One region of the Streptomyces sp. NBC_00210 genome, then DNA from elsewhere that is predicted to be linked to it. Evidence: riboswitches for the same ligand, from Rfam matches in the RefSeq annotation. Region 1 holds a riboswitch; the other holds the start of a gene.
The links. A riboswitch is a leader RNA that binds a small molecule or an ion and turns the genes downstream of it on or off. The one in region 1 is predicted to bind cobalamin.

Region 1 (8,499 bases):
TGTGGTTGGCGGTACGCAGGGGCAGCGTTTCGCGCAGGGCCGGCTCGTCGACCTGGATGACCGACGTCCCGGCTGCCTCCAGATCGTTCACTTCGTCGCGCAGCGCGAGCGCGACCTGGCGTGCGGTGTCGCCGAGTGGCTGGTCGTCGCGGACGAAGGACCAGGCGAGCATGGTGACGGGGCCGGTGAGCATGCCCTTGACAGGGCGGGCGGTCCCCGACTGGGCGTACGTCGTCCAGCGCACGGTCATCGGCTCGGGGCGGGAGATGTCGCCGGCCAGGATCGGCGGGCGGACGTAGCGGGTTCCGTAGGACTGGACCCAGCCGTGCTGGGTGGCCAGATAGCCGGTGAGCTGCTCGGCGAAGTACTGGACCATGTCATTGCGTTCGGGCTCACCGTGCACCAGGACATCGAGGCCGGCCTTCTCCTGGAAGGAGACGACGTCGCGGATCTCGTCCTTGATCCGCTCCTCGTAGGCGGCGGTGTCGATCCGTCCCGCACGCAGATCGGCGCGGGCCAGGCGCAATTGGGTGGTCTGCGGGAAGGAGCCGATGGTGGTCGTCGGCAGCAGCGGCAGCCCGAGATGGGCACGCTGGGCCGCGGCCCGTTCGGGATACGGCTGGGAGCGGCGGCCGTCGGCGTCGGTGACGGCGGCAGCCCTGGCGCGGACCGCAGGATCGTAGGTGATCGCCGAGCCGGCCCGGGATGCCAGATCGGCACGGTTGGCGGCGAGTTCGGCCGTGACGGCGCCGGTGCCCTGGGCGAGACCCCGGGCCAATGTGACGACCTCGGTGGTCTTCTGGCGGGCGAAGGCGAGCCAGCGGGCGATCTGCGGATCGAGGTCCCGCTCCGCCGCAGTGTCCAGCGGGACGTGCAGCAGGGAGCAGGAGGCGGCGACGTCGACCCGGTCGGCGAGGCCGAGGAGGGTCCCGAGGGTCGCGAGGGACTTCTCGAAGTCGTTGATCCAGATGTTGCGGCCGTTGACGACGCCGGCGACCAGCCGCTTGCCGGGCAGTCCGCCGACAGCGGCGAGGTCGTCGAGGTTGGCGGCGGCGGCTTCGGTGAAGTCGAGGGCGAGGCCTTCGATGGGTGCCTTGGCCAGGACGGGCAGTGCCTCGCCGAGCCGGTCGAAGTAGGAGGCGACCAGCAGTTGGGGCCGGTCGGCGAGGGCGCCGAGATCGCGGTAGGCGCGGGCCGCGGCGTTCAGCTCGGCGGGAGTGCGGTCCTGGACCAGGGCGGGCTCGTCCAGTTGCACCCACTCGGCGCCGGCCGCACGGAGGTCGGTGAGTACCTCGGCGTACACGGGCAGCAGCCGGTCGAGCAGGGTGAGCGGGACGAAGTCTGCGGTGACGCCGGGGGCGGGCTTGGCCAGCAGGAGGTAGGTGATGGGGCCGACCAGGACCGGGCGTGCGGTGTGGCCGAGGGCGAGGGCTTGCTTCAGTTCGGCGAGCTGCTTGGTCGAGTCGGCGGTGAAGAGGGTGTCGGGGCCGAGCTCGGGAACAAGGTAGTGGTAGTTGGTGTCGAACCACTTGGTCATCTCCAGCGGCGCCACGTCCTGGGTGCCGCGAGCCATCGCGAAGTAGCCGTCGAGGGCGTCCGCCGCCGCGGCAGCGCGGTGCCGGGAGGGGATCGCGCCGACCATGACGCTGGTGTCCAGAACGTGGTCGTAGTAGGAGAAGTCTCCGGTCGGGACCTCGTGGATACCGGCGTCGGCCAGCCGGCGCCAGCTGGCGGCGCGCAGTTGGGAGGCGGTCTGCTGGAGTTCGGCGGCGCTGACGCGGCCCTTCCAGTAGCCCTCGATGGCCTTCTTCAGTTCCCGCCCCTGGCCCTGGCGGGGGTAGCCGTGCACGGTGGCCCGTGCTGCCGCGGCTGTGGACTTGCTGGTCATGAGACTCTCCTTCGCGAGCTCTTGGTCAAGCGGCCCGGGACGGGTCGAAGACGCGAAGGGGATGGCAGACCGGGCGAACCACGTGCTTGCTGCCGCGCGTGATCGCCTGATGTGTGCGCCGACCCGCCCTCGAGGTCACCGGGAACTCCGCGCACGAACGGTCGCGCGCGGGGCAACGGGCAGGTCTTCGGACTCGCGGGCACATCTGCCAGGGGCAGACACCTACTTGCCGGCGCTTCCCAGACCCGGCCGGGTCCAGTGCGTATGACGGCGGTCGTTCCCGCTCACCGCTGCGGGGCAGTCCCGGATTTCCACCGGGTTCCCTCTTGCGACGCACCCCGCCTGGCTGACGGGGAGCGAACCAGCTGCCCGGCCAGCCTATGCGGTGTACGGAGTCGCGGACAGCCCCAGGGCCTGTCCCGATGGCCGGATCTGAGACAAGCTCGTCATTGCGGACCGCAGCGGCGAGGCGAAATCATCAGCACATGCCCGCACCGCACAGAGTCGTCATCGTCGCCTTCCCCGGCGTCGAAGTGTTGGACGTCACGGGGCCGGCCGAGGTGTTCTCGGTGGCCTCCCGCGTCGCCGGAGAGGGCCGTCCCGGCTACCAGGTGCAGATCGCGACGGCTGACGGTGGTGATGTACGCACCTCCAGCGGCGTTCGGCTGATGTCCGATCTGACCCTGGAGGAGGTGGACGGCCGGGTGGACACCCTGCTGGTTTCCGGTGCGATCACCCAGGTCGAAGGCAGCGTCGAGGCGGTGGTCGACATGAGGGTCACCGCTTGGCTGCGCCGGGCCGAGCCCCGGGCCCGCCGGATCGGGTCGATCTGTGCCGGCGCGCATCTGATGGCCGCGGCAGGGCTTCTGGACGGCCTTCGGGCCACGACCCACTGGCTCACCGCCGAGCAACTCGCCGCCGAGCACCCGCAGATCAGCGTCGACCCGGATCCGATCTTCATCCGGTCAGGGCGGGTGTGGACCTGCGCGGGTGTCACCTCGGGGATGGACATGGCCCTGGCCATGGTGGCCCAGGACCACGGCCAGGCACTCGCGCTCGCCACCGCCCGCATGATGGTCATGTATGTGAAGCGCTCCGGCGGGCAGAGCCAGTTCAGCGTGCCCCTTTCCGTCCAGGCTCCCGCAGGTGACCGGATTGAGGTGCTGTGCCGGTGGATCGGCGAGCATCTCGACGAGGACCTCTCGGCCGAAGCCCTCGCCGCACGGATGCACCTGAGTCCGCGTCACTTCTCGCGCCTGTTCGGTCGGCGCACCGGAAGCACTCCCGCCGCCTATGTCGAGACCGCCCGGCTTGAGGCAGCCCGCCGACTGCTGGAGGAGACGGACCTGAGCCTGCCGGAGATCGCCACCGCCAGCGGCCTCGGCTCCGTGAAAACCCTGCACCGATCCTTCCAACGCCGGGTTCGGACCACTCCGGCCGAGTACCGCCGCCGCTTCCGTTAGGCGGGCCAGCACACCGACCCACACAGATCGCCGCGCGGCGTCCGGCAGCCCCGGTCGAGTGTCATCTCCCGGACCGGCCCCGGCCGATCACAGCCGTACGCACGACCCCCTGGCTGGGAGCGTCCGCCGACTCGCGGCGAGTACCGCAACTGCCCGAAAGCACACCGGCAACCACCCGATGAAGGACACCATGCCTCACACGAAGGTCATTCCGATCCCGATCCTGGGCAAGCGAGCCATCAACGCATACCTCCTGCTGGGCCGACGTCCCGTCATCGTCGACGCCGGGATGCCCGGGAGCGCCCGCACGATCTACGACCAGGTCGCCCGGCACGGAGTGGATCCCACGGACATCGCGCTGATCGTCATCACGCACGGCCACATCGACCACTTCGGCTCGGCAGCCAAGCTGCACCGGCTCACCGGCGCCCCGGTCGCCGGCCACGTCGCCGACCTTGAACCGTTCCGCACCGGCCGGGCCCGCGAGCCGTACCTGCCGACCGGCCCGATGGGCCGCTTCCTGGACCGGAACAAGAATCTGCACGTCCAGACCGACCCCTTCGAACCGGACGTGCTGGTCCGCGGCGAGACGAACCTCGACGACTTCGGGATCGCGGCCCGCATCATGCCCACCCCCGGACACACCGCCGGCTCGGTCTCCGTCCTCACCGACACCGGTGACCTCGTCGCCGGCGACCTCATAGCCAACTCCTTCATGGGCGTCATCCCCGGAAAACCGGCCAACCCGCCCTTCCACGACGACCCCCTGCGCAACCTCGCCAGCCTGCGCGAGATGCTCGCACTCAACCCCACCCGCCTCCACGTGGGCCACGGAACCGCGCTCGACCCCGACCGTGTACGACGCTGGGCAACCCGGGAACACCAGCGTCTGTCCCGGCTGGCCAACCGCGGACGACTCTCCACTCGCGCGGGAAACCCTGGCGGGCAGACCTGAGCCCCGGCCCAGGCCGATGCGGTGAGGGCAGCCTGACCCGCCTCCCTGGCCACCCAGGCCCAGCGAGCAACGGCAAGGAGCGCCAGACGGCTCACACGTCTTCGCTCACTTCCATCCGGCGGGCGGCTGCCGAGCGGGAGCCCACCAGGAGCAGGCAAAGAACTGCGACTCCGGCGACGGCTCCGGTGAGGATCAGCAGTGGCCGGAGCGGGTTGGCGGAAGCGGCGGGCTGGGTGATGGAGGCGGGCTGCGCCTGGGCCGGTGCCGATGAAGCCGTGGGGGGCGGTGATGAGCCCGCGGAGGGGGAGGGCGGGCGGGTGCTGCTGCGGGGTGTGGCGGCCGGTGCGGCAGCGGGCGTCTTGGCGTGTTGGTGCTGCGCGGCGGGCTCGTGCATGTGCGAGTGAGTGGCCGCGGGGCTCGGCGCAGCGGCCGCCCTCACGACGAGCTGTCCCGTCATGCCGGGGTGGACAGTGCAGAGGTAGCCGTACGTGCCAGGGCTGGTGAAGGTGTGGCTCCAGCTGTCGCCTTTGTCGAGCATCGGGGAGTGGAAGGAGTGCGGGCCGGAGGTGGTCTTCACGTCATGGGGTGCGGTGTCCTGGTTGGTCCAGGTGATGGTGGACCCAGCGGTGACGGTGAGGGTGCGTGGGGTGAACGCGTAGCCGGACATGCGGACTTGGTACTGGCCTGCGGCGTGGGCTGCGGTGGACGGGAGGCCGATGAGGGCTGTTGCCATCAGGAGCATGCCGGTCGGAAAGGCGCGCAGAAGAGCGGTGGTCGTGGGGTGGGCGGTCATGTGAACTCCGCGGCGACGAGCAGACGCAGCCGGTCTGCGGGACGGGTACGAGGCAGCGTGAAACCAGTGGCCGCGCGCAGGCGGCGGTAGGACACCTGGGTGGTGCCGGTGACGAGCAGCCGCTCGGCAGTGCAATCGACGATGCGCAGCGGGAGGCCGGCGGGGACGGGCTTGCCGCGCAGTGTCAGCTCGCCGGGGCAGACGAGACGGGATCCGTCGTCGGCCGGTTCGCCACCGTCGCTTTCGAAGACGAGTACGGAGGGCCGCAGCGGTCCGCCGCTGAGCTCCAGGCGCAGGGCGCAGTGGTCGGTGTCGGCGGGCACGGTCAGGGTTGCGTCGGACGAGGTGAGGCGGCGGCGCAGCGTAACGAACGGGCCGTACCGGGCGGTGAGTTCGACGATGCAGCGGCCGGGACCGGCGGTGTAGGTGCCGGGGCGGGGAAGGCGGCGCGTGCCTTCGCCAGAGTGCGGAACGGGGGGCAGGGGCAAGGTTTCGGTGGTCATCCGGGTACCTCTGTAGGCGGCGGAGGGACAATGGCGGGGTGGTGGGCCGGCCGACTGTGACTCGGCCGGCCCGCCACTCGTCGTACCGGCGTGTTTCTTGGCAGAACCCGGTGACCCTCAGCCGGGCTCGGTGACCCTCAGCAGGACTGTGTGAGGTACTTCTCGGTGGGAGCGAACAGGTGCTCGGCCCACACGGTGTGCGTCTTGACGTACGCGTCGGGGTTGAGGATGTCCTGGATCTGCTGGCCGGGCGACTCCTCCAGGTGGGCTGACTTGACGTGCTGCAGCAGCACGCTCAGCGTCCCGTCCGCGGTGGCGCCACCGCCGTCGACCGCGGGTGTGAGGATCGATTCGAGCCAGACCGTGTGCATCTTGATGTAACTGTCGAGATTCAGCGCGTCCTGGATCTGCTCGCCCGGCGACTCCTCCAGGTGGGCGGACTTGAGGTGCTGAAGGATCGGCACCAGGACCTGCTGGACGCTGTGGCACTGCTCATCGGAACCGCTGCCACCCGTCGAGCCACCGCCGCCCGTCGCACCTCCCGAGTGGCTGCCGCCGGAGTCGGAGCCGCCCGACGTGCCACCGGTGTGGCCACCAGTTGAACCGCCCGTACCGCTCCCGCCGGTCGACCCGCCGCCGGAGGCCGAACCCCCGGAGCCCGAGCCACCCGTGCCCGATCCACCGGAGCTGCCGGAGCTCTTGTCGACGACAGTGATCTGCGCCTTCATGTCCGGGTGCACGGCGCAGTAGTACGAGTACGTGCCGGCCTTGGTGAAGGTGAACGACCAGCTCTCGCCCTTGTCCAGGTTGCCGGAGTCGAACTTCTCCGGGCCGCTGGTGATCGTGACCGTGTGTGGCGCCGAGTCCTCGTTGACCCATTTCACCGTCTGGCCGACGGTGACCGTCAGCTTTGGTTGTGCATAGGCCATGTTCTTGATCACGATGGTGTGATCGGCCGGCTTTGCCGCCGCGGGCTGTGCCGCCTGCGCGGCGGCGGGGGCGGCGGTGTCCGCCACCGGGGTTCCGCTCGCCGACTGCAGCAGCGCCAGACATGTCACGGCGGTGACTGCGGCAGCCAGGCCGCCGATCAGTAGCGCGCGATTACCTCGCCGGGATGGCGCCCTGCGGCGCCGGGTGTCTTCATCCTGCATAGCAGCACGAACTCCTCGCATAGAAAGGGCAGTTGGGACGGTCAGCGACCGGGGGCGGCCGTGACGAGCAGACTCGCCGCAGCGAGGACGGCCAGCACGAGGCCCGTCTCAGCCGCAACCGAGTAGACGAAGGGCCGTACGGTGGTGCGGTCGCCCCGCAGCAGTACGGCGATGTCGAGCCGAGTGCGCACCCAGCTCCGGCTGCGCTGCGCGACGAGCAGCACGGTGGCCAGCAGCGCGACCTTGACCAGCAGCAGCCGCCCGTACGACGTGTCGAACAGCGCCCCGAAGGACCTGAGGACCTGCCAGGACAGCACCACTCCTGCCGCCGCGACAGCCGTCACCGACACCCCCGCGAGCGTGGAGTAACGGTGCACGACCGCGGCCAGCTCGTCCGGTCGGCGCCGCGGCAGTACGCCGGTCAGCAGCAGCACGAGGCCGCCGATCCACAACGAAATGCCCAGCAGGTGCACCAGATCGGCGACGGCACCCCAGCCGGAGTGGGTGCCCTCGGTGCCGTGCCCGGACATGCCGACCGTGCGCAGCAGCCCGAGGCAGACCACGGCTGCGCCCACCCGCCAGCCCGGCGAGCGGGCGGTCCGCTCACCGCCCTGCAGAACGGCGGCCAGTACGACGGTGGCCAGCAGCCAGAGCAGTGCTCGCGCGGCCCGTGCGATCCCCGCCTCTCCGGCCAGCGCATCGGCGTACGTCGCCGGGTCGAGGGCGTCGCCGAGTGACCCCATGGCGGCGTACGCGCCCTGCAGCCCGGTACCGGCCACCGTTGCGGCGAGCCCGCACACCCAGGCGAGGGTGAGGACGGTGCGGGCGCGACGGTCCTCGCTGCCCTGCGGCCAGAGCAACGTAAGGAATCCGAGGCCGCCGACGAACAGCGCGAGGGCGAGGTATTCGACCCAGCGTGCGGCGGTGACGGATTCCCGCAGCATGCGGGAGGGCGCCGGGACAGCATCCTCGTCGCCGGGCCCCGCGGCGACGGCGCGTACCTGGAAGGAGAGTTTGCCTGCGGTGGCGTGGCCGTCGTGTTCGTCGGTGACTCGCCACACCAGGGTCAGCCGCTTGCCCGCGGCGCCCACGGACTTCGGGACGGCCACTGCGACGGCTCGGGGATGCCGGGCGTCGGGCCGGGTGACTGCCAGCTTCCTGCCGCCTGCCGTCACTCGCACTTCCGCCGGATCGACCGGCTCACTGAATGTGAGCTGCACGATGGGTGGGACGTGGTCGAGCCGCGCGCCGTCCTTGGGCGTGGAGGAGGTGAGTTCGGTGTGGGCGGAGGCCGTTGGCGCGCACAGCAGCACAGCGATGAGCACAAGCAGGACGACGCTCGCCCGGCGGATGGTCATGGCGTCGCCTCCACGCCGGCGCTCGGCACGCCAGGGAACACGACGCCGGGCATGAGGCCGGTGCACATGGGCGGAGCGGAGGCCGCCGCCGCGGGCGAGGCCGAAGCTGAAGGGGCGCCCGGCACAAGGAGACTGTCCAGCAACCCCTTCACGGGCGCGACGACACCATTGAGCAGGGGCTGCACGAGGTGCACTTCGCCGTCCTGGCAGGCCTGCGACTCGGACGGCGGGGGACTGGGCCACGACGGCGCGCCGGGACCAGTCGGGTGGCCTGCGTGGCCCCCAGGTTGAGAACTGTGATCGTGCGCGGATCCCCCGTCGGGCTTGTCCGTCACCGGCAACATCCCGCCTACGCCCCCGCCTTGCCACCCACTACCGGTGCCGGGCA
Region 2 (8,499 bases), 2.0 Mb from region 1:
TCGCTCCTGGTGAAGGTGGGCGCGCTGGTCTTCGTGCTGACGATGGACAAGACCGTGGCGATCAACTTCCAGCTCCTGGGCGGTATCTGGATCCTGCAGACCTTCCCCTCGCTGGTGGGCGGCCTGTTCACCCGCTGGTTCCACCGCTGGGCGCTGCTGGCGGGCTGGGCGGTCGGCATGATCTACGGCACGGCGGCGGCGTACGGAGTCGCAAGCCCGACCCAGAAGCACTTCGGCGGCTCCTCGGCGGAGATTCCGGGCATCGGGGAGATCGGCTACATCGGCCTCACCGCGTTCGTGCTGAACGTGGCGGTGACGGTGGTCCTGACGTTCGTGCTGAAGGCGGCGAAGGCGCCGGAGGGTGTGGACGAGACGTCCCCGTCGGACTACACGGCGGACGCCGGTGACCCGGTCGTCCAGGTGGAACTGCCGCCGGCGACGGCGGGCACGGCGGCGCACTGAACCGTCACTGATCCGGCCACCGAGCCGCCGCACCGGTCGAGGGCCGCCGCGCTTCCCACGGGAAAGCACGGCGGCCCTCGCCGTACCTGCGAAAGAATGTGCGCATGAGACGTGGTTCGCGCTTGTCGCTGCTTGTGCTGCTGCCCCTCGCCCTTGCCGGCTGTGGTTCGCAGGTGGCGGGCGACAGCGACTCACGGGGCGGCGACGGTACGGGAAGCACCAACGGTCCCGTGCCCGAGCACTCCGCGCTCGAGGCGCGCGCCCGCGCGCTGCAGACCCTGCCCGAGCATGTGTATGTGACCCGGTCCGACGGCTTCGAGCTGGCGCGGCAGTCCGTGGGTGTCATCGGCGGCGACGGCTTCTCGGCCACGTACGTCTCCAAGACCGGCGGCCAGATCACCCTCGCCGTCGACCGGGGCACGGTGGACGCCGCGAACTGCGCCGCAATCCCCATGGGTTCGGCCACGGGCGCGGACGGCCCGTCCGGCGCAGCCTGCGCGAAGGACGGAAAGGGCTGGTACCGCACCTCGGACAGCGGCCATGAGTACGTCCGTACGGAGAACGGTCTGCGGATCCAGATCAGCGCCGGCACCCAGGTGGAGCGCGACGTGCTGCGCAAGGCCGCCGAGGCGGCCCATCTCGCCGACGACCGTGAGCTGGACGAGGTCCTGCCCCAGGCCGAGGACATCGGCGGACAGACGCCCGTCGAGCGCGGCGACCTGCCCCCGGCCGGCGACGGCGCCCCCAACAATGAGGTGGGCGTGAGCGGCTGATCCGGTCCACACTGCGCCCACGGACATCACCGTCAGGGCAGTGCGGCCGAAGGAGTACACCGAACTGGGCGAGATCACCGCCCAGGCCTATCTGGGCGACGGGCTGCTGGACTTCGGCGAGGACGATTCGTATCTGCATGTGCTGCGGGATGTGGCGCGGCGGGCCGCCGAGGCCGAGGTGCTCGTCGCCGTCGACGGTCGCGACCGACTGCTCGGTGGCGTGACCTTTGTCTCGGGCGGCGGGGCGTGGGCCGATGTTGCCCAGGACGACGAAGCCGAGTTCCGGATGCTCGCCGTCGCCGAGCAGGCGCGTGGGCGGGGTGCCGGCGAGGCCCTTGTGCGGGCGTGCGTCGAGCGCGCCCGGGGCGTCGAGGGGTGCAGGCGGCTCGTGTTGTCCACGCAGCGCAGCATGCTCGCGGCCCACCGGATCTACGAGCGGATGGGCTTCGTCCGAACACCCGAGCGGGACTGGGGGCCCATCGCGGGATCACCCTACTGACTTACGCGTTGGAGCTGTAGCCGCCCCGACACAACATGTGGTGGGTGCGGCAACTCCCCGCCCCCACATGTATGCTCATGCTCGCTGTCGCCGCAGGGGAATCCGGTGTGAATCCGGAACTGTCCCGCAACGGTGTGCTGTGGTGTGCTTTGTCGCACCCCACCAGTCCGAAGACCTGCCGACGGTGCATCCGGCTCGACCGAACCGGGTGCCGAGACGTCCGGGCCTCGCGGTTGGGTCGGTGGACGCCGTGCGGTGTGCTGCCCTTTCCGGGTACGTACGCCTCCGCGGCCCGCCCCCTCCCCCGTCGGCCCAGAGCCGAGCGAGGGAGAGCACCACGTGACCATCGCGCCAGCCGATCCGGCTTCAGGCATCGCAGTGCAGGCTGCCGAGGAGAGCGACGGCCCCGGGACCGCGCTTCTGCGGACCCTGACCGATCTCACCGCCGATCTGCCGGACACCGACCCGGGACGTGTCGCCGCCGCCGCGCTGCGCGGCCGCAACGCCCGGTCGGACGCGGCCGAGTTGCGGAGCCTCGCCACCGACGCCGCCGCGGGGCTGATCTCCGAGGACCCGGCCTACTCCCGCCTCGCCGCCCGCCTGCTGACCCGTCACATCGCGGACGAGGCCGCCGGACAGGGCGCGGTCTCCTTCTCGGCATCCGTCGCGGTCGGCCACCGCGAGGGCCTGATCGCCGACCGCACCGCCGAGTTCGTGACGCTGCACGCCGCTCGTCTTGACGCGCTCATCGACACCGGCGCCGACGACCGCTTCGGCTACTTCGGGCTGCGCACCCTCTACAGCCGCTATCTGCTCCGGCACCCGATCACCCGTCAGGTGATCGAGACCCCGCAGCACTTCATGCTGCGCGTCGCCTGCGGCCTCGCCGAGGACTCATCCACCCGCGCCCTGGACGAAGTCGCGGCGCTGTACGGGCTGATGAGCCGGCTCGACTACCTGCCCTCCTCCCCCACGCTCTTCAACTCCGGCACCCGTCACCCGCAGATGTCCTCCTGCTATCTGCTGGACTCGCCGCTCGACGAGCTCGACTCGATCTACAACCGCTACCACCAGATCGCGCGCCTGTCCAAGCACGCCGGTGGAATCGGCCTCTCGTACTCCCGAATCCGCGCCCGCGGTTCGCTGATCCGCGGCACCAACGGCCACTCCAACGGCATCGTGCCGTTCCTGAAGACGCTGGACGCCTCGGTCGCCGCCGTGAACCAGGGCGGCCGCCGCAAGGGCGCCGCCGCGATCTACCTGGAGACCTGGCACGCGGACATCGAGGAGTTCCTGGAGCTCCGCGACAACACCGGTGAGGACGCGCGGCGTACGCACAACCTCAACCTCGCGCACTGGATCCCGGACGAGTTCATGCGCCGCGTCGAGACCGACGCCGACTGGTCGCTGTTCTCGCCCGCCGACGTGCCGGAACTCGTCGACCTGTGGGGCGACGAGTTCGACGCCGCGTACCGCAAGGCGGAGGCCGACGGCCTGGCCCGCAAGGCCATCCCGGCGCGCGAGCTGTACGGCCGCATGATGCGCACCCTCGCCCAGACCGGCAACGGCTGGATGACCTTCAAGGACGCCTCCAACCGCACGGCCAACCAGACCGCCGAGCCCGGCCGGGTCGTCCACTCCTCGAACCTGTGCACCGAGATCCTTGAGGTCACCGACGACGGCGAGACGGCCGTCTGCAACCTCGGCTCGGTCAACCTGGGTTCGTTCGTCGCGGGCGACGGCATCGACTGGGAGCGCCTCGACGAGACGGTCCGTACCGCCGTGACCTTCCTCGACCGGGTCGTCGACATCAACTTCTACCCGACCGAGCAGGCCGGGCGCTCCAACGCCAGATGGCGGCCGGTGGGCCTGGGCGCGATGGGCCTCCAGGACGTCTTCTTCAAGCTCCGCATCCCGTTCGACTCGCCCGAGGCGAAGGCGCTCTCCACGAAGATCGCCGAGCGGATCATGCTCGCGGCGTACGAGTCGTCCTGCGAGCTCGCCGAGCGCAACGGCCCGCTGCCCGCCTGGTCCGAGACCCGCGCGGCCCGTGGCGTACTCCACCCCGACCACTATGACGTCGAGCTCAACTGGCCGGAGCGCTGGGACGCCCTGCGCGCGCGGGTGGCGAAGAGCGGCATGCGCAACTCCCTCCTCCTCGCCATCGCACCGACCGCCACCATCGCCTCGATCGCGGGCGTGTACGAGTGCATCGAGCCGCAGGTCTCCAACCTCTTCAAGCGCGAGACGCTGAGCGGTGAGTTCCTCCAGGTCAACGCCTATCTGGTGGAGGAGCTGAAGAAGCTCGGCGTGTGGGACGCGCAGACCCGGGAGGCGCTGCGCGACTCCAGCGGCTCGGTGCAGGGCTTCAACTGGATCCCGGCCGACGTCCGCGCGCTGTACCGCACGGCGTGGGAGATCCCGCAGCGCGGCCTGATCGACATGGCCGCTGCCCGCACCCCCTTCCTGGACCAGTCGCAGTCGCTGAACCTGTTCCTGGAGACGCCGACCATCGGGAAGCTCAGCTCGATGTACGCGTACGCCTGGAAGCAGGGCCTGAAGACGACGTACTACCTGCGCTCCCGTCCCGCGACGCGGATCGCCCGCGCGGCTTCCGGCACCTCGGCGGCCGCCGCCCCCATCCCGGCGCAGGCCGCCGACCCCGACGCGGTCGCCTGCTCCCTGGAAAACCCCGAGTCCTGCGAGGCCTGCCAGTAATGAGCTCGACCGAAAAGAACCTTCTGGACCCCGGCTTCGAGCTGACTCTCCGCCCGATGCGCTACCCGGACTTCTATGAGCGCTACCGCGACGCGATCAAGAACACCTGGACCGTGGAGGAGGTCGATCTCCACTCCGACGTGGCCGACCTCGCCAAGCTCACGCCGGGTGAGCAGCACATGATCGGCCGACTGGTCGCGTTCTTCGCGACGGGCGACTCGATCGTCTCCAACAACCTGGTGCTCACCCTCTACAAGCACATCAACTCCCCCGAGGCGCGGCTCTACCTGAGCCGTCAGCTCTTCGAGGAGGCCGTGCACGTCCAGTTCTATCTGACGCTGCTCGACACCTACCTGCCGGACCCGGACGACCGCGCGGCCGCCTTCGACGCGGTCGAGGAGATCCCCTCCATCCGCGAGAAGGCTCAGTTCTGCTTCAAGTGGATGGACTCGGTCGAGAAGATCGAGCGGCTGGAGTCGCAGGCCGACCGCCGTCGCTTCCTGCTGAACCTGATCTGCTTCGCGGCCTGCATCGAGGGGCTGTTCTTCTACGGCGCGTTCGCGTACGTCTACTGGTTCCGCTCCCGCGGTCTGCTGCACGGCCTGGCCACCGGCACCAACTGGGTGTTCCGCGACGAGACCATGCACATGAACTTCGCCTTCGAGGTCGTGGACACGGTCCGCAAGGAGGAGCCGGAGCTCTTCGACGACCAGCTCCAGCAGCAGGTCACCGACATGCTGAAGGAGGCCGTCGAGGCGGAGCTGCAGTTCGGCCGCGATCTGTGCGGTGAGGGACTGCCGGGCATGAACACCGAGTCGATGCGCGAGTATCTGCAGTGCGTCGCCGACCAGCGGCTGACCCGTCTGGGCTTCGCCCCGGTGTACGGCTCGGAGAATCCGTTCTCCTTCATGGAGCTGCAGGGCGTCCAGGAGCTGACGAACTTCTTCGAGCGCCGTCCCTCCGCCTACCAGGTGGCGGTCGAGGGCTCGGTCGGCTTCGACGACGACTTCTAGGTCCTGATCCGGCCTGATCGGCCGGACGGGGCATTGAACGTCCGGGCACTCTCCCGCCGGGGGGACGGGGGAGCGCCGGGAAGCGAATGGCCGGGCGGCTGCGTACAGCTTCCGCCCGGCCGTTTCGTATGCCCACCGCGTCCGCGGACCGCTATGCGGCGCGGCACGGCGCAGCCTCGGGGGACTCAACCTGCCGGGCCTCGACCTCACGGGCCTCGACCTGCCGGGCCTCGACCTCACGGGCCTCGACCTCACGGGCCTCAGCCTGCCGGGCCTCAGCCTCACGCCGCTCGGCCAGCAGGAGCTCCGCCTGACGCTGCTGGGCACGGCGCCGCTCGGCCTGTCGCGCCCTGGCCCGACGCAGGTCGGCCCGGCCCAGCTCGGCCTCGCGCAGCTGGCGGTCGACAGCCCGCTCCCTCAGGTGCCCCACCAGCGAGGGAAGGATGATCAGCCCCAGGAGGGCGATGACGAAGAGGTACTCCATGAATGTGTTCATGCGGTCCACTGTCGTCCTCGCGCGCCAAAGAAGTCAGTGGCAGGACTGTCATGAACCATCGAATTACTGCCACAATGGTTCCATGCTGAAAAACGTGGCCGCCGTCCTCCTCGACGGCGTGCATCCCTTCGAACTCGGCGTGATCAGTGAGGTCTTCGGTTACGACCGCAGCGACGACGGCCTGCCCGTCTACGACTTCGCGGCGGTCTCCGCAGAGGGCCCCGTCCTGCCCACCCACGCCGGGTTCACCATCAGCACTCCGTACGGCCTCGAACGGCTCGAGGAAGCCGATCTCATCGCCGTCCCCACCGCCGGCTCGTACCCGACCCGCGACTATCCCGAAGAGCTGCTCGACGCGCTGCGCCGCGCGGTCGACCGCGGCGCCCGGGTGCTCAGCGTCTGCACCGGCGCCTTCGTCCTCGGCGCCGCCGGACTGCTCGACGGCCGCCGCTGCACCACCCACTGGCGGCACGCCCAGGCGCTGGCCGAGCGTTATCCGCGGGCGCTCGTCGACCCCGATGTGCTGTATGTCGACGAGGGCCCGGTGATCACCTCGGCAGGGACCGCCGCCGCGATCGACGCCAGCCTCCATGTCGTACGCCAGGAACACGGCCCCGAGGTCGCCAACCTCATCGCCCGCAGGATGGTCGTGCCGCCGCACCGCGACGGTGGCCAGGCGCAGTACATCCAGCGCCCGCTGCCGCGCACGTCCTGTGACACGGTCGGCGACGTCCTGTCCTGGATGGAGCGGCATCTGGACCGCGAGATGACCGTCGAGCAGCTCGCCGACCGGGCACATATGTCGCCGCGCACCTTCGCCCGCCGCTTCCAGCAGGAGACGGGCACCACTCCCTATCGCTGGCTGCTGCGCCAACGGGTGCTGCTGTCACAGGAGTTGCTGGAGTCGACGGACGAGACGGTGGACGCCATCGCGGGCCGCGCCGGCTTCGGCAACGCGGCGGGGCTGCGCCACCACTTTCTCCGTACGCTCGGCACCACACCGAACGCCTACCGCCGCACCTTCCGAGGCCCGGTGCGGGACGCCGCCTGACCGCCTTCAGGACGCGCCGGATCAGTCGTTCGGGACGGTCTCGTACCGCGGCGTGCCCTCTTCCATCTGCCGCAGCGCGTCCTTGCGGTCCCGCTTGGACAGCCGGTCGATGTACAGGTAGCCGTACAGGTGGTCCGTCTCGTGCTGCAGGCAGCGGGCGAAGTACCCCGTGCCGCGCACCTTGATCGGGTTGCCCTCGGCGTCCTGCCCGCGCACCACCGCGTAGTCGGGGCGGGCCAGCGGGGCGTAGGCCGTCGGGACGGAGAGGCAGCCCTCATTGGACTCGTCGAGGACCCGGCGCTCGGCCGGCAGCTCCTCCAGCACCGGGTTGCAGACGACGCCGACGTGCCGTAGACCCTCGTCGTCCATGCAGTCGTAGACGAAGACCTTCAGGTCCACGCCGATCTGGTTGGCGGCCAGGCCCACGCCCTCCGCCGTCCGCTGGCTGGCGAACATGTCGTCGATGAGAGCGGCGAGCTTGTCGTCGAACTCGGTGACGTCCTTGCACTCCTTGTGGAGCACCGGATTGCCCACGACCGTGATCGGGCGGGACGTGCCGCGCTCGCGGTACGCCAGCTCACGCTCCTCGCAGTCTTCTGTGTCCACGACGAAACCATCGTTGACCTGCTGGTCCGTCTCCTGCTGCGACGCCATGTCAGCCGTACGCCCTTCTCACTACCCGATGCATGCCCGGTGTCCGGTCACTCTGTGTCCGTACAGCCTACGGGCAGGGGTCAGCAGACTTCCTCGAGATCCCGCCACTCACGGGAGTCCGGGCTGTCGGCGACCCAGCCGTCGAGCAGCCCGCGCACCAGACCGGCGGGCGCCGCGAGGCCGCACTCGCGCTCCGGCGACCACAGATCGCCCTCGGTGCGGTGGCCCAGTGGGCCCGGGTGGCCCGGCTCGCTGTGGTCGTGCGGGTCGAGGTGCTCGCCCTCGCCCTCGGCGCTCGGCATCCGGCTCTCGGAACAGGCCCGGCACAGCAGCCGCACCGACGACGACCAGTCCTCGGCGGCGAAACCGGCGTCCGAAGCAAGCTGCTCAAGGGCGTCCCGGTCGGCCTCGGTCGCGGCCTCCAGCAGGACCACCCAGGTCGGTACGGGTGAGGGCGCCCAGAGCTCGATCTCGTCGAAGACGGGGTACGAGGGGCCCGCGCTGGTGATGCGCTCGCCGTGCGGAACACCGTCGTGCAGGACGACCTCGCCCCAGCGGCGTCCGGAGGACGGCAGCGGGATGGACAGCACCTCTATCCGGGCCGGGTCGAGCCTGCGACCCCAGACCACCTCTGCCTCGCCCTCGGGCGACAGCCGTACGGCAGCGCTGCCGAGCTCCATGCCGACCGGCTCACCGTTGGCTCCCCCGCCGCCTCCGGCACGGGTGGGGCTCCCGGGGACCTTGAGTCCGTACGCCTGCCAGGCGCGGCGGGCCAGCGGCCAGTCCTGCAGGGCGGTGGCCGCGATGCCGACGTTCCACCAGTCGGGGGCACC

Region 2: it holds a riboswitch for cobalamin, as region 1 does, so the genes downstream of both, OG729_RS13345 (ribonucleoside-diphosphate reductase subunit alpha) here and metE (5-methyltetrahydropteroyltriglutamate--homocysteine S-methyltransferase) in region 1, are expected to answer to the same signal.

Annotation. Positions count from the first base shown of each region.
Region 1 is NZ_CP108120.1:959,695-968,193, forward strand. Features, by position in the region: gene metE (5-methyltetrahydropteroyltriglutamate--homocysteine S-methyltransferase) at 1-1,888, opposite strand, end outside; cobalamin riboswitch at 2,070-2,216, opposite strand; gene OG729_RS04290 (GlxA family transcriptional regulator) at 2,374-3,351, shown strand; gene OG729_RS04295 (MBL fold metallo-hydrolase) at 3,542-4,306, shown strand; gene OG729_RS04300 (cupredoxin family copper-binding protein) at 4,398-5,099, opposite strand; gene OG729_RS04305 (hypothetical protein) at 5,096-5,602, opposite strand; gene OG729_RS04310 (plastocyanin/azurin family copper-binding protein) at 5,740-6,753, opposite strand; gene OG729_RS04315 (CopD family protein) at 6,795-8,111, opposite strand.
Region 2 is NZ_CP108120.1:2,982,663-2,991,161, forward strand. Features, by position in the region: gene mctP (monocarboxylate uptake permease MctP) at 1-462, shown strand, start outside; gene OG729_RS13335 (hypothetical protein) at 567-1,235, shown strand; gene OG729_RS13340 (GNAT family N-acetyltransferase) at 1,276-1,734, shown strand; cobalamin riboswitch at 1,765-1,932, shown strand; gene OG729_RS13345 (ribonucleoside-diphosphate reductase subunit alpha) at 2,074-4,452, shown strand; gene OG729_RS13350 (ribonucleotide-diphosphate reductase subunit beta) at 4,452-5,465, shown strand; gene OG729_RS13355 (hypothetical protein) at 5,617-5,961, opposite strand; gene OG729_RS13360 (GlxA family transcriptional regulator) at 6,044-7,012, shown strand; gene def (peptide deformylase) at 7,034-7,666, opposite strand; gene OG729_RS13370 (hypothetical protein) at 7,747-8,499, opposite strand, start outside.